One region of the Thermoanaerobacterium xylanolyticum LX-11 genome, then DNA from elsewhere that is predicted to be linked to it. Evidence: riboswitches for the same ligand, from Rfam matches in the RefSeq annotation. Region 1 holds a riboswitch; each other region holds the start of a gene.
The links. A riboswitch is a leader RNA that binds a small molecule or an ion and turns the genes downstream of it on or off. The one in region 1 is predicted to bind S-adenosylmethionine.
Positions count from the first base shown of each region.

Region 2: it holds a riboswitch for S-adenosylmethionine, as region 1 does, so the genes downstream of both, THEXY_RS03725 (methionine ABC transporter ATP-binding protein) here and metK (methionine adenosyltransferase) in region 1, are expected to answer to the same signal.
Region 3: it holds a riboswitch for S-adenosylmethionine, as region 1 does, so the genes downstream of both, metA (homoserine O-acetyltransferase MetA) here and metK (methionine adenosyltransferase) in region 1, are expected to answer to the same signal.

Region 1 covers NC_015555.1:1,970,051-1,974,256, forward strand. The annotation lists gene THEXY_RS09640 (hypothetical protein) at 1-336, opposite strand, end outside; gene THEXY_RS09645 (HD-GYP domain-containing protein) at 562-1,161, shown strand; gene metK (methionine adenosyltransferase) at 1,269-2,456, opposite strand; SAM riboswitch class I at 2,531-2,632, opposite strand; gene THEXY_RS09655 (rubrerythrin family protein) at 2,760-3,263, opposite strand; gene THEXY_RS09660 (peroxiredoxin) at 3,283-3,783, opposite strand; tRNA gene THEXY_RS09665 (tRNA-Tyr) at 4,007-4,092, opposite strand; tRNA gene THEXY_RS09670 (tRNA-Val) at 4,138-4,206, opposite strand, start outside.
Region 2 covers NC_015555.1:762,324-766,529, forward strand. The annotation lists gene THEXY_RS03715 (MetQ/NlpA family ABC transporter substrate-binding protein) at 1-684, opposite strand, end outside; gene THEXY_RS03720 (methionine ABC transporter permease) at 699-1,376, opposite strand; gene THEXY_RS03725 (methionine ABC transporter ATP-binding protein) at 1,363-2,385, opposite strand; SAM riboswitch class I at 2,462-2,562, opposite strand; gene THEXY_RS03730 (BglG family transcription antiterminator) at 2,776-4,206, shown strand, end outside.
Region 3 covers NC_015555.1:615,934-620,139, forward strand. The annotation lists gene THEXY_RS03070 (APC family permease) at 1-994, opposite strand, end outside; gene metA (homoserine O-acetyltransferase MetA) at 1,139-2,056, opposite strand; SAM riboswitch class I at 2,120-2,227, opposite strand; gene THEXY_RS03080 (geranylgeranyl reductase family protein) at 2,416-3,573, shown strand; gene THEXY_RS03085 (copper ion binding protein) at 3,655-3,879, shown strand; gene cysK (cysteine synthase A) at 4,030-4,206, shown strand, end outside.

The sequences.
Region 1 (4,206 bases):
CTCCTCAATCTCATTTATTTTCTCATAGCACACATATCCGTAAGATACATCCTTTGCTACTTTTGGAATCCTCGATTTTAACTGTACAAGCGTAAAGTTGCCAGCTAAAGGAATTGGAAAATTATTTTTTATGCCAAGGCTTTTGGCGTACTTTTCTTTCATGGCACTTAAATCTACAGCATACTTTTTCAAAGTCCTCTTTAGACAACTTTTGACACTGGATTTTATACGCAATACATCGCCATTTAAGTCTATTAATTCTGTTCCATCACCGTAATCATCAAGATAACAAGGCAATATGGCAATGTACACATCAGGTATATCAAAATTCTTCATCTCCATTACTCCTTTACGAACTAATGTTTGTACATATTATATATTATAACAACTTTAAAGTCAATATATGGATAAAATTTTAAATAATTTTTCTGAATTTTTTTTTTTTTTTTTTTTTTTTTTTTTTTTTTTTTTTTTTTGAATTTTATTACAATGCATGAAATTATTGACTACTCCAAAGAATTATAATATAATATTAATTGTCGAAAAAAGGGGAAAAATGAGATGAATTATGATGAAGAAAAACTGATGTCGCATCTTTTGATTTCGCTAAGAAACTACCATTACGAAACGTACAAGCACAGCATCAGAGTCGCAAAATTGTCATACAATGTAGCGAACATGATGCGACTTAACATGAAGGAAAAAATAGCAATATATAAGGGTGCATTACTGCATGATATAGGCAAAGTGATGATTCCAATTAATATTCTTGCAAAACCAGACAAACTTACAGAATTAGAATACGACGTCATGAAATTGCATCCCATATACGGCGCCGATATACTTGAAGCCTTGACCCCACTTTCATACTTGACGTCTACTGTGCTATATCATCATGAAAGGCTTGATGGGACAGGTTATCCTTATGGTTTAAAAATCATTCCATTTGGTGCACAGATTGTAGCAGTGTGTGATTCTTTCGACGCAATGACAAACGATAGACAGTATAGAAAAGCCAAAAGTGCTATTGAAGCGATACAGGATTTGAGAGAGTGCGATGCAAAATACAATCAGATGCTTGTTTCAGCATTAGAAAACGTGATTAAAACAAATGCAAAAGTTTTTGGAAAAAATAGAGAAAGCAATGGAATAGCCATCTAATTTATGCTATAATAAAAGTAGCGGAGCGTACAATTTTTATAAAAACTGCGGCTATAAATATACATAAACGCCGCAAAGCCCGGAGTTTCCTCCGGGCTTTAAAATTATTATTTATTAAAAGCAAGTTTTTTCAATATTTCAGCTCTGTCAGTTCTCTCCCATGTAAGGTCAAGATCTGTTCGGCCAAAATGTCCATACGCTGCAACTTGTCTATAAATAGGCCTTCTTAAATCAAGATCTCTTATGATAGCAGCAGGTCTTAAATCAAATACCTTTTTGACTATTTCAGATATCTCTTCATCAGATATCTTTCCAGTGCCAAAAGTATCTACATTGACTTCTAATGGTGTAGCTACGCCTATAGCATATGCCAATTGAACTTCACACTTTTCAGCAAGTCCAGCAGCTACAATGTTTTTCGCTACATACCGTGCAGCGTACGCAGCAGATCTGTCAACTTTCGACGGGTCTTTGCCAGAAAAAGCACCACCGCCATGTCTTGCATATCCACCATAAGTGTCGACTATTATCTTCCTTCCTGTAAGGCCACTGTCCCCTTGCGGTCCACCAACTACGAATCTTCCTGTCGGATTTACATATATCTTCGTATCTTCATCAATAAGCTCTGGTGGAACGATAGGTTTTATTACATACTCTTTTACATCATTTTCAATCTTATCATGATCAACGTCTGGCGAGTGTTGTGTAGATACGACGATTGAATCAACTCTTTTTGGTACGTCATCAACGTACTCAATCGTCACCTGTGTCTTGCCATCAGGTCTTAGATAATCTAAAGTGCCATTTTTCCTTACCTCTGCTAATCTGCGAGCAAGTCTATGGGCTAATGATATTGGAAGAGGCATAAGTTCAGGCGTCTCTGTACATGCGTATCCAAACATCATACCTTGGTCTCCAGCACCTTGTTCTTCCAGCTCATCGTGGGAGATGCCTTTTTTAACTTCCAGAGCCTTATCAACTCCCAATGCTATATCTGGAGACTGTTCATCTATTGATGTAAGCACAGAGCATGTGTCAGCATCAAAACCGTATTTTGCCCGCGTATACCCTATCTCTTCTATAACCTTTCTTGCAATTTTGGGTATGTCAACGTAGCACTTTGTGGATATTTCGCCCATTACCAATACCATACCTGTCGTGACAGCAGTCTCACAAGCTACCCTTGCATAAGGATCATTTTTTAGGATCTCATCTACAATAGCATCAGATATCTGATCGCAAATTTTATCTGGATGTCCTTCAGTAACTGATTCTGAAGTAAAATACTTTTTCATCTGTATCCTCCTTTTTAAATCACATAAAAGACCTAAAACAAAATAAAACCTCTCCAAAAGAAGAGGCACATCCACCCTCATCTTTCAGAAGCAAACTTCTGCGAGAATTAGCACCTTGTCTTAAGACAGGTTGCCGGGCTTCATAGGGCTCTTCCCTCCACCTCTCTTGATAAGAGTTTCACTTATTTAACTTAAAATATAATATCACAGTACAAAAAATAAGTCAATTAAAAATTAAAAAGTGCTTGATGACAATCAAGCACTTTAAAGTTAATATATGATAATGAAGGGGTTTTATGCCTTTTAGAATACAACAAACTTATCTCTTGGTGCTCCACATACTGGACATTTTTCTGGAGCTGTATCAATTGCCGTATACCCGCAAACTGGGCAAATATACACTTTAGATATAGCTATGTCTTCATTTTTAAGTGCCGCTGCTTTTGCATCTGTATACATCTTAGCATGTAACTTCTCAGCTTCAAGAGCATAGTTGAAGCTTTTATCTGCAGATTTCTCCTCCTGCAGATCTGCTACAGCTTTATATGCTGGATACATTTCTTCTACTTCAAACGTCTCACCTGCTATTGCCTTGTCAAGATTTGCTACTGTGTCTTTCACTTCGCCTAATGTCTTGTAGTGATTTGTAGCATGAACTAATTCGGCGTAAGATATAGCTCTAAAAAGCTTTGCTATGTTTGGCTTACCCTCCTTTTCAGCAACATCAGCAAAAATTTGATACCTCATGTGAGCCTGGCTTTCACCTGCGTATGCATCGCTTAGATTTTTTGTCGTCATTTCTCTCATTTCAAAATCTCCTCCTTCTTTAATCTAATACTTTGTCCCCTGGTTTCCAACCTACAGGGCAAGCATGACCTGTTTGAAGTGCATTAAGCACTCTCAATATTTCATCGACATTTCTGCCGATTACTGGCTCATGTACAACTTCGTAATCAACATTTCCCTCAGGATTAATGATGAATGCAGCTCTCAATGCTATACCAGCATCTTCAATAAGTATTCCATACTGCTTTGTGACTTCTTTGTTGTAATCAGATAAAAGCGGAAAATCAACACCACCAAGACTATCTATCCATGCCTTGTGCGAGTAAACGCTATCTGTGTTAATACCTAATAACTCAGCATTGAGCTTGTCAAATTCAGGTTTCATCCTGTTAAACTCAGGTATTTCTGTTGAACATACTGACGAAAAGTCAAGTGGATAAAAGAAAAGTACTACCCATTTACCTTTATAATCGCTTAAGGATATTTGACCTTTTGTGCTGTCTAACTTAAATTCAGGAGCTTTCTTACCTACCAATGACATATGTACCCACCTCTCATCTATTTCTAATTAATCATCACATCGGATAAACTATTAATATTTTATTTCTATTAATAACTATTTTCCCTTCACAAGTATTATTATACATCAATTATTTTTTATGTCAATAGGATTTGGAAAATATTTTATCGATGTCTTTGAAAATCGTTACGATGAGGAAATATTGAAAGGCAAAATAAAAAAAGGCCACTTAGCCTTGTATCCATGGTGGAGGGAGATGGATTCGAACCATCGAAGGCACCAGCCAACAGATTTACAGTCTGCCCCCTTTAGCCACTTGGGTATCCCTCCATGATTATTTTATTTTAATGTGAGAAAAATCTTCACAAATAGAAATGGTGGTCGCAATAGGGCTCGAACCTATGACCCCCTGCTTGTAAGGCAGGTGCTCTCCCAGCTGAGCTA
Region 2 (4,206 bases), 1.2 Mb from region 1:
AATTGCATCCTTTAAAGGATTTAAGTTTGCCTCTAATGCAAAATTAGTGTTTATAATGGCCAAATCTACATCTTGAAGTGTCCTTGGAAGCTGAGGTGCTTCAAGCTCTACAATCTTTAAATGCTTTGGATTATCCACTATGTCTCTCGGGGTTTGTGTAAGACCATTTGGATCTTTTAACTTAATTAACCCTTCTTTTTGCAGTAAAAGCAGCGCTCTTCCTTCATTTGTAGCATCGTTTGGAACAGCCACTGTTGCACCGTCTTTTAGTTCATCTTTTGACTTAATCTTTTTTGAATATGCCCCCATCGGTTCTACATGCACTTTGACTAATGGCACCAATTTTACATTGTTTTTCTTCTCAAAGTCCTCAAGGTATGGAACGTGTTGGAAGAAATTTGCGTCGATTTGCTTGTCGACAAGTGCAGTATTTGGCGTCACATAGTCGGTAAATTCTTTTATTTCAAGGTCTACGCCTTCTTTTGCAAGAATAGGCTTTACTACATTAAGTATTTCTGCATGGGGGTTTGGTGTTGCACCAACGACTATCTTCGTCATTTTAGTAGAGCTATCTGTGTTTGAGTTTGCATTAGATGTAGTAGATACGTTATTTGATTTTGTGCATCCTGATAAGATAAATGCAAATGTCAATATGAGAGTGAGAAATAAAAATGATTTTTTCATCACATACCATCCTTTCATCTTTTATCAACTTTTTTTGCAAGATAATTTCCAATTCTTTGTACAATTTCTACAAAGATTATTAAGACTATGATTGTAGCTATAAGCACATCTGTCTGAAACCTTTGGTAGCCATATCTTATAGCCAGATCTCCTAAACCACCTCCTCCAATAGCACCTGCCATAGCAGAATACCCTAAAATATTTATAACCGTAAGAGTTATTCCCAATATAAGTGATGGTAATGATTCTGGAATCATGACTTTAAATATTATCTGTGGTATTGATGCACCGACAGATATAGATGCTTCAATGACACCCCAGTCTACTTCTTTAAGAGATGATTCTATGACTCTTGCAACAAATGGAGCTGCAGCAACTGACAATGGTACAATAGCAGCAGTAGGCCCTATAGTTGTGCCAACAATAAGCCTTGCCAATGGGAAGATTGCGATTATGAGGATTATGAACGGCACTGACCTCATGACATTAATTACAGTACCTAATATCTGATTTAACTTTAGGTTTTCCTTTATATGGCCTTTATCTGTTATGACGAGTATTATGCCGAGAGGCAGTCCTATGATTACTGAGAAAAGTGTTGAGAAAAATACCATGTACAAAGATTCCCAAAGAGGCTCCTCCATAAGTTGCCACAAGTTTAACAGATACTGCAATGTATTAGATGACACCATTTTTAAGCACCTCTATTCTAAGACCATTATTTTCTAAAAATTTTATCGCATCTTTTATGGAATTTTGTTCACCGCTTATTTTTATTAGGAGATTTCCTACTTGTGAGTTTTGCACTCTTTCGATATTTCCTGAAATGATATTCACTTCAACATCGAAATTTTTTATCATGTGAGATATGACAGGCTGGTTGCTGCTGCTGCCAAAAAACGATAATCTTAAGACTTCCTCGTTTGGGTTATCGTCATCAAGCAATATGTCTGGTGGAAGTTCAGCTATCATATCTTTTAAAAATCTTTTAGATGTTTCTGTTGAAGGGTTTGAAAAGATGTCTATTACATTTCCTTCCTCGATTATTCTGCCGTCTTCCAAAACTGCCACTTTGTCGCACAGATTTCTTATGACAGACATTTCGTGCGTTATTACCACGATTGTAATTCCATATTGCTTGTTTATGTCCTTTAAAAGATTTAAGATGGATTCTGTCGTTGTAGGGTCTAAAGCGGATGTGGCTTCATCAGATAGAATTATGTCTGGATTGTTTGCTAAAGCTCTTGCGATTCCTACCCGTTGTTTTTGCCCGCCAGATAGCTGTGCAGGGTATGCGTACTTTTTATCTTTTAAATCTACTACATCCAGCAATTCATCAACGCGCTTTTTTATGGCAGAATCGCTGACTTTCGAGATCTTAAGAGGAAATGCTATGTTCTCATACACTGTAGAGTTCATCAAAAGATTGAAATGCTGAAATATCATGCCAATCTTTTTTCTCATATTTCTCAGTTCTTTTGGCTTTAACTTTGTCATTTCTACGCCGTTTATCAGTATGCTGCCAGATGTAGGTTTTTCCAACATGTTGATGCACCTTATCAATGATGATTTCCCGGCACCGCTTAGACCCATTATGCCATAAATTTCACCATCGCTTATAGTTAAGTTGATGTCCTTTAAAGCTACTACATCTTTTCCGTTTGTGTTGTAAACTTTGCTTAAGTTTTTTATTTCGATCAAATCATTTCACCTTCTTTTCGCAAATTTAATTTAAAAAAGCAATAAAAAAAACCTCCAATGAAAGAGGTTTTGTCCTCTCTCATCTCTCAGCAATCGCTGCAGGAATTGGCACCATTGCACATACGTGCCGGTTGCCGGGTTTCATCGGGCCAGTCCCTCCACCTCTCTAGATAAGAGAATAATTTCGTTTTTAGTTGTTAAAATGATTATATAGGATGGATGTTGAAAAGTCAAGCAAAATTTTCATGCGACAATATTAAATTTTTGTCATAATAAATCTGACAGCGTGTTCACAAGTTTGTGTTGATTTAATTAATAAATTGATTATAATTAAGATGAAAGATAAGTTAACTTATTAATAATTTGTCATAGATGAAAGGACAAATATCTATGAAAGAGTTAAGTAGGCGCCAATTAGAAATCTTCAAAAAGGTTCTTTCAAAAGAAGTTTCCAGTTTGGACGATATCGTCATTTTGTACAAGTTAAGCAAAAGGACTGTTTACAGGGAAATAAATACAATAAATGAATATATAAAAGAATACAATTTGAGGCTTAAAAATGACGGTGGAGCATTAGTCTTAGAAGGAACTGATAATGATATCGAAAAATTCAAATTCGATGTAATAGGTTATAGGCCAAGCATTGACGCTGATAAAAGGCGAAAGCTGATACTGTCTGAGCTTTTGCAGATGAAAGAACCTGTAAAACTTGAGTACTTCGCTAAAGAATACAATGTGACTACCGCAACAATAAGCTATGACATTAAAGAGATCGATAAATGGCTAAACAAGCAAAATGTTACAATTGTAACTAAGCCTGGTGTTGGCATATACGTAAAAGGCGATGAAAACAATATAAGAAGGGCTATTATAAATTTTTTGTATGACAATGTAGAGACAAAAGACCTAATTGAGTTTTTAAATAAGGGGTACAATAATATAAACAAACTTAGTGAAGACATAAATGACAGGCTGCTTAGGCTTATAGACTATGATACGGTTTTAAAGATAGAGAAGGCTATACAAAAATTGGAGAAATCCCTTAATTACGAATTAGCAGAAAGCTCGTACATGGGGCTTACAGTGCATCTGGCATTGGCGCTAAAAAGAATAAAAGAAGGCGAAAAGATAAAAATAGGTAATGAAAGCCTTTATGAGCTTAAAAAGTCGGATGAGTTCGAATTTGCAGAAATGCTTGCCAGGTTTTTGGAAGAAGAATTCGACATTTCTATTCCGGAAGATGAAATCGGTTATATAACGATTCATCTACAAGGAGCAAGGTACAGGGCAAATACCGAAGACGTAAATGACGAGCTGCTAAATGAAATACTGCAGGAAATGATCAGCGTTGCAGAAGATGAATTTGGCACTGACTTCAAAGATGATATGATGCTTTTAAGCGGTTTAAAGACGCACCTAAGGCCTACTATCTTTAGACTTCGCATGGGTCTTGCGATTAGAAACCCGCTTATAAATGACATTAAAGAACGGTACAGCAGTTTATTTGAAAAATGTATATCTATTGCAAATGTGATTAAAGACAAGCTTAATGTTGATGTGCCTGATGATGAGATAGGATATATTGCGATGCATTTTGGCGCATCCATAGCAAGAAAAAGCGATATGACGAAAAGGCACAATATTTTAGTCGTGTGTGCCAGCGGCATAGGGACATCGAGGATGCTTCTATCTAAGCTCCAGATGTTTCCACAATTAAACATTGTAGATACGGTTTCCAGTTTGAGGGTTAAAGACTTTAAAGATAGAGATGATATTGATTTGATAGTGTCTACAATTCCGCTGGACATAAAGGGCAAAGAG
Region 3 (4,206 bases), 1.2 Mb from region 1:
TAATCAATGATACGTGAGGAGTCTTGTACTTAGGATGTACTTTTGAAAAAACTTCTGGAAACAGGCCATCTTTCCCTGCCGCATAAGCCACACGAGCTGTAGATAAAAGCCATCCAACGGTTGTGCCAAGCACACTTACGACAGAGCCTACAATTATGACATTCGCAATGTTTTTCCCTAAGAACTGTTTGAGGATGTCTGCTATTGGAGAAGCACTTTTCGCAAGCTGGCTTTGCGGTATTGCACCCATTGCCGAGAGGTTTATGGCTAAGTACATTACTACCGCGATCAAAATTCCGAATATGGTGCTTAACTTTACGTTTTTTTCAGGGTTTTTGATTTCTTCAGCAGTAATTGAGGCTGTTTCAAGTCCTATAAATGCCCATAGTGTTGAAGTAGCTGCTGCAGACAAAGTATTCATGCCTTTTCCTGCAGGAAATAATGGCATCACATTGCTTGACTTGAAATGTACTGCTGATACGATTATGAAGAACAAAAAAAGACATACTTCAAAAACAGTTATAGTTGTTTGAGTTGAGCCAGCTCTTTTTACACCTATAATGTTAATTATTGTAAAAATCCATAATATAGCACTAGTGTATATAAAAGCGGCTAAATGACTTTGTGATAAAATCGGGAATAAGGCGCTTGAGTAACTGGCAACTGCGATAACGACGGCAGCGTTTCCGATCCATGAACCATTCCAGTATAACCACGCATTGATGAAACCTATAAAGTCTCCAAAAGCTAATTTTGAGTATTCATACGGGCCACCAGCTTTTGGAATTCTTGAACCTAAATTTGCAAATGACAATGCCAGCAATATTGATCCAATGCCTGTAACAAGCCATGCCAGTATTGTTGCGCCGGGACCTGATTTAGATGCAAGTGTAGCAGGAAGCATGAATATGCCGGAACCCATCATGTTACCTGTTACAAGTGCTGTGGCGATAAATAGGCCAATGTCTTTTTTAAGCTTTTGTGTTTTGTCCATATAGTACAATTCCTTTCTATAAGTTTTTGAAATAGCATAATTAAATTAGCACAGGAAAGTGAAAAAGTCAATGAATAATTTTGCAAAAATGATATAAAAAATGCAGGATATAAAATCGAGCTTTATAACCCGCATAAATAATATTTATTCAATTGAATTCACATCGTATGGTGTTTTTTGGTATACATAGTAATTTAACCAGTTAGAAAACAATAGATTTGCATGACTTCTCCATTTCACAATTGGCTCATTATTAGGGTCATCTCCTGGGAAATAGTTTTTTGGTATTTTTATAGGAATGCCTTTTTTTAAATCCCTTTCGTATTCGGATTTTAGCGTCAAAGGATCATATTCAGAGTGACCTGTCACAAATATCTGTCTGCCTGATTTTGAAGCTACTATGTATACGCCTGCTTCGTCGGATTCAGAAAGTATTTCAAGGTCATCTACAAGCTCTATATCTTCTTTTCTGACTTCCGTATATCTTGAATGGGGTGCATAAAATTCGTCGTCAAATCCCCTTAATAAGTCGACATTTTTCTTAGATACTCTATGCAAAAATACGCCAAACATTTTCTCTTTCAGAGGATATTTAGGAATGCCATAGTGATAATATAGACCTGCTTGAGCACCCCAGCAAATATGAAAAGTGGAAAATACATTGTGCTTGCTCCATTCCATTATTTCTTCAAGCTCATGCCAATAATCAACATCTGAAAAGTCCAAAGTTTCCACTGGTGCTCCGGTTATTATGAGACCGTCAAATTTTTCATGTTTTACGTCATCAAATGTTTTGTAAAAAGCTTCTAAATACTCTGGCGCAGTGTTTTTAGATTTGTGTGATGCTGCATAGAGAAATTTTAGATCAATTTGCAGTGGATTGTTGCTAAGTAGCCTTAATAGCTGTGTTTCTGTCACACTTTTTGTAGGCATCAAGTTTAAGATGGCGATCTTAAGAGGGCGAATATCTTGATGAATTGCCCTTTCTTCAGCCATTACGAATATATTTTCTTTAGCTAAAATATCGATGGCAGGTAGACCATTTGGTATATTGATGGGCATTTGCAAACCTCCTTCAATGTAAAAAATAAAACACCTCAGAGATGAGGCGTAGATAATCACATCTACTCATCTCCCAAAGCTATAAGCTTTGCAGGAATTAGCACCATTTTCATAAAATATGACGGTTGCCGGGTTTCACAGGGCCAGTCCCTCCACCACTCTTGATGAGTTTTGATTTACGATATTAAATTGTTAAAATAATTATATATTTATTGAAGTTTGATGTCAATAATATGAAGGACACTTTTCGCTAATTCTTATATTGACAATTGTTTGTTTATGAATAGCTTAAAATAATCCAATTTGTGGCTTTTATTTAGTATGTTTTGCAATTATAATTGAATTTAGAGGTGAAAGAAATGTATGATGTAATTATTGTTGGTGGAGGACCTGCAGGATCTACATTAGGAAGAAAGCTGTCTAAAGAAGGATATAAGGTATTGTTGATAGAAAAGCATGTTTTTCCGAGGTACAAAGCCTGCGGTGGCGGAATAACTAAAAGGTGTTACAAATTATTAGATATTGATATAAGCCAATGCGTAGAAGATATTACAAATGAAATCATTTTTAGATTTCCTAATGATAGAACAATAGCTTTGCAGACTGGTGAGCCCATAATATACCAAGTAGATAGGACTAAATTTGATAAATATTTAATAGATAAAGCAGCTTATCATGGGTGTGAAATATATGATGGTGAATTATTTTATGACTTTTATCAGCATGATAAGGGACTTGTCGTTGTGACAGACAGGGGTGAATATGAGACAAAGGTTTTAGTAGGTGCAGATGGAATAAACAGCAATGTGGCACATAAAGCAAACTTAATAAATGGCAAAAAAGGCATAGCACTTGAAGGTGAAGTATACGTGGATAATAGCTTAATCGATGGATTAAAAGGGAAAGTTGTGGTAGATTTCAATGCAATAAGATATGGGTATGGATGGGTATTCCCCAAAGGTGACAGATTGTCTATTGGTGTCGGGACTTTTTTAAACAAAGTTTCAGACATAAAAGAAATGCTATCTAAAATGATAGAGGAAAATGTGGACGGAAATATAAAAGACTGCAAAATTTACGGGCATCAGTTGTCGTTTCCTGATGGGAGCGATGGTGTATTTAACAACGATAAAATAATATTGATTGGAGATGCTACAAGGCTTGCTGATCCATTTACAGGCGAAGGAATATACAATGCTTTGCTTACTGCAGACATATCATTTGATGTTCTAAAAAAGCATTTCAGTGGAGAATGTGGATTGGATGAATACACTATTAGACTCAATAGAGAAGTTGTGCCAGATGTTGGTTGGGCATATAGATTAGCGCAATTTACTTACAATAACATGGATTTCATAGAAAAATCAGTAAGATATTTTCCTAATGTGCTATCATACTTTGTAGATATAATGATGGGTGATAATACATATAAGAATTTTAAATTAAAAGTTCCAATGTATTCACTGCGGGTAATGACTTCTAAGACGAAAATTAAAGTAGAAAAAAACGTGTCATGAAGTAATTGACTTTAAACTGTAGTTAAATTAAACTATTTATAGGTGATACCCCTTATGAGTATATGAAAGGAGAATTTAAATATGGGTTTGTTTGGTTCAAAAGGTGAGACTACAACGATTGATGTGAGAGGCATGTCATGCAACCATTGCAAAATGACTGTAGAGAAAGCATTAAAAGGTCTTGATGGAGTGTCAAAAGCGACAGTAGACTTGGATAAGGCCAATGCAACTGTAACATACGATCCTAAAAAAGTTACTATAGATGACATGAAAAAAGCGATTATTGACGCAGGATATGAAGCTTAATATTTTTATTTATGCTTAACCGCTAATGCGGTTATTTTTTATATTTAATGTATAATAAGTTTAAAAATGTTATTTACAAAAGGCTTTTTTTGCTATATAATTATTACATAAAATCCAATCGGAATAGTATAATTTAAAGGAGAGGATATAATGGCAAAGATTGCAAAAAACCTTACGGATTTAATAGGCAATACGCCGCTATTGGAATTATCAAACTACAATAAAGAAAATAATCTTGAAGCAAGGCTTATAGCAAAATTAGAGTACTTTAATCCATTAAGCAGCGTAAAGGACAGAATCGGATATGCTATGATTAAAGATGCAGAA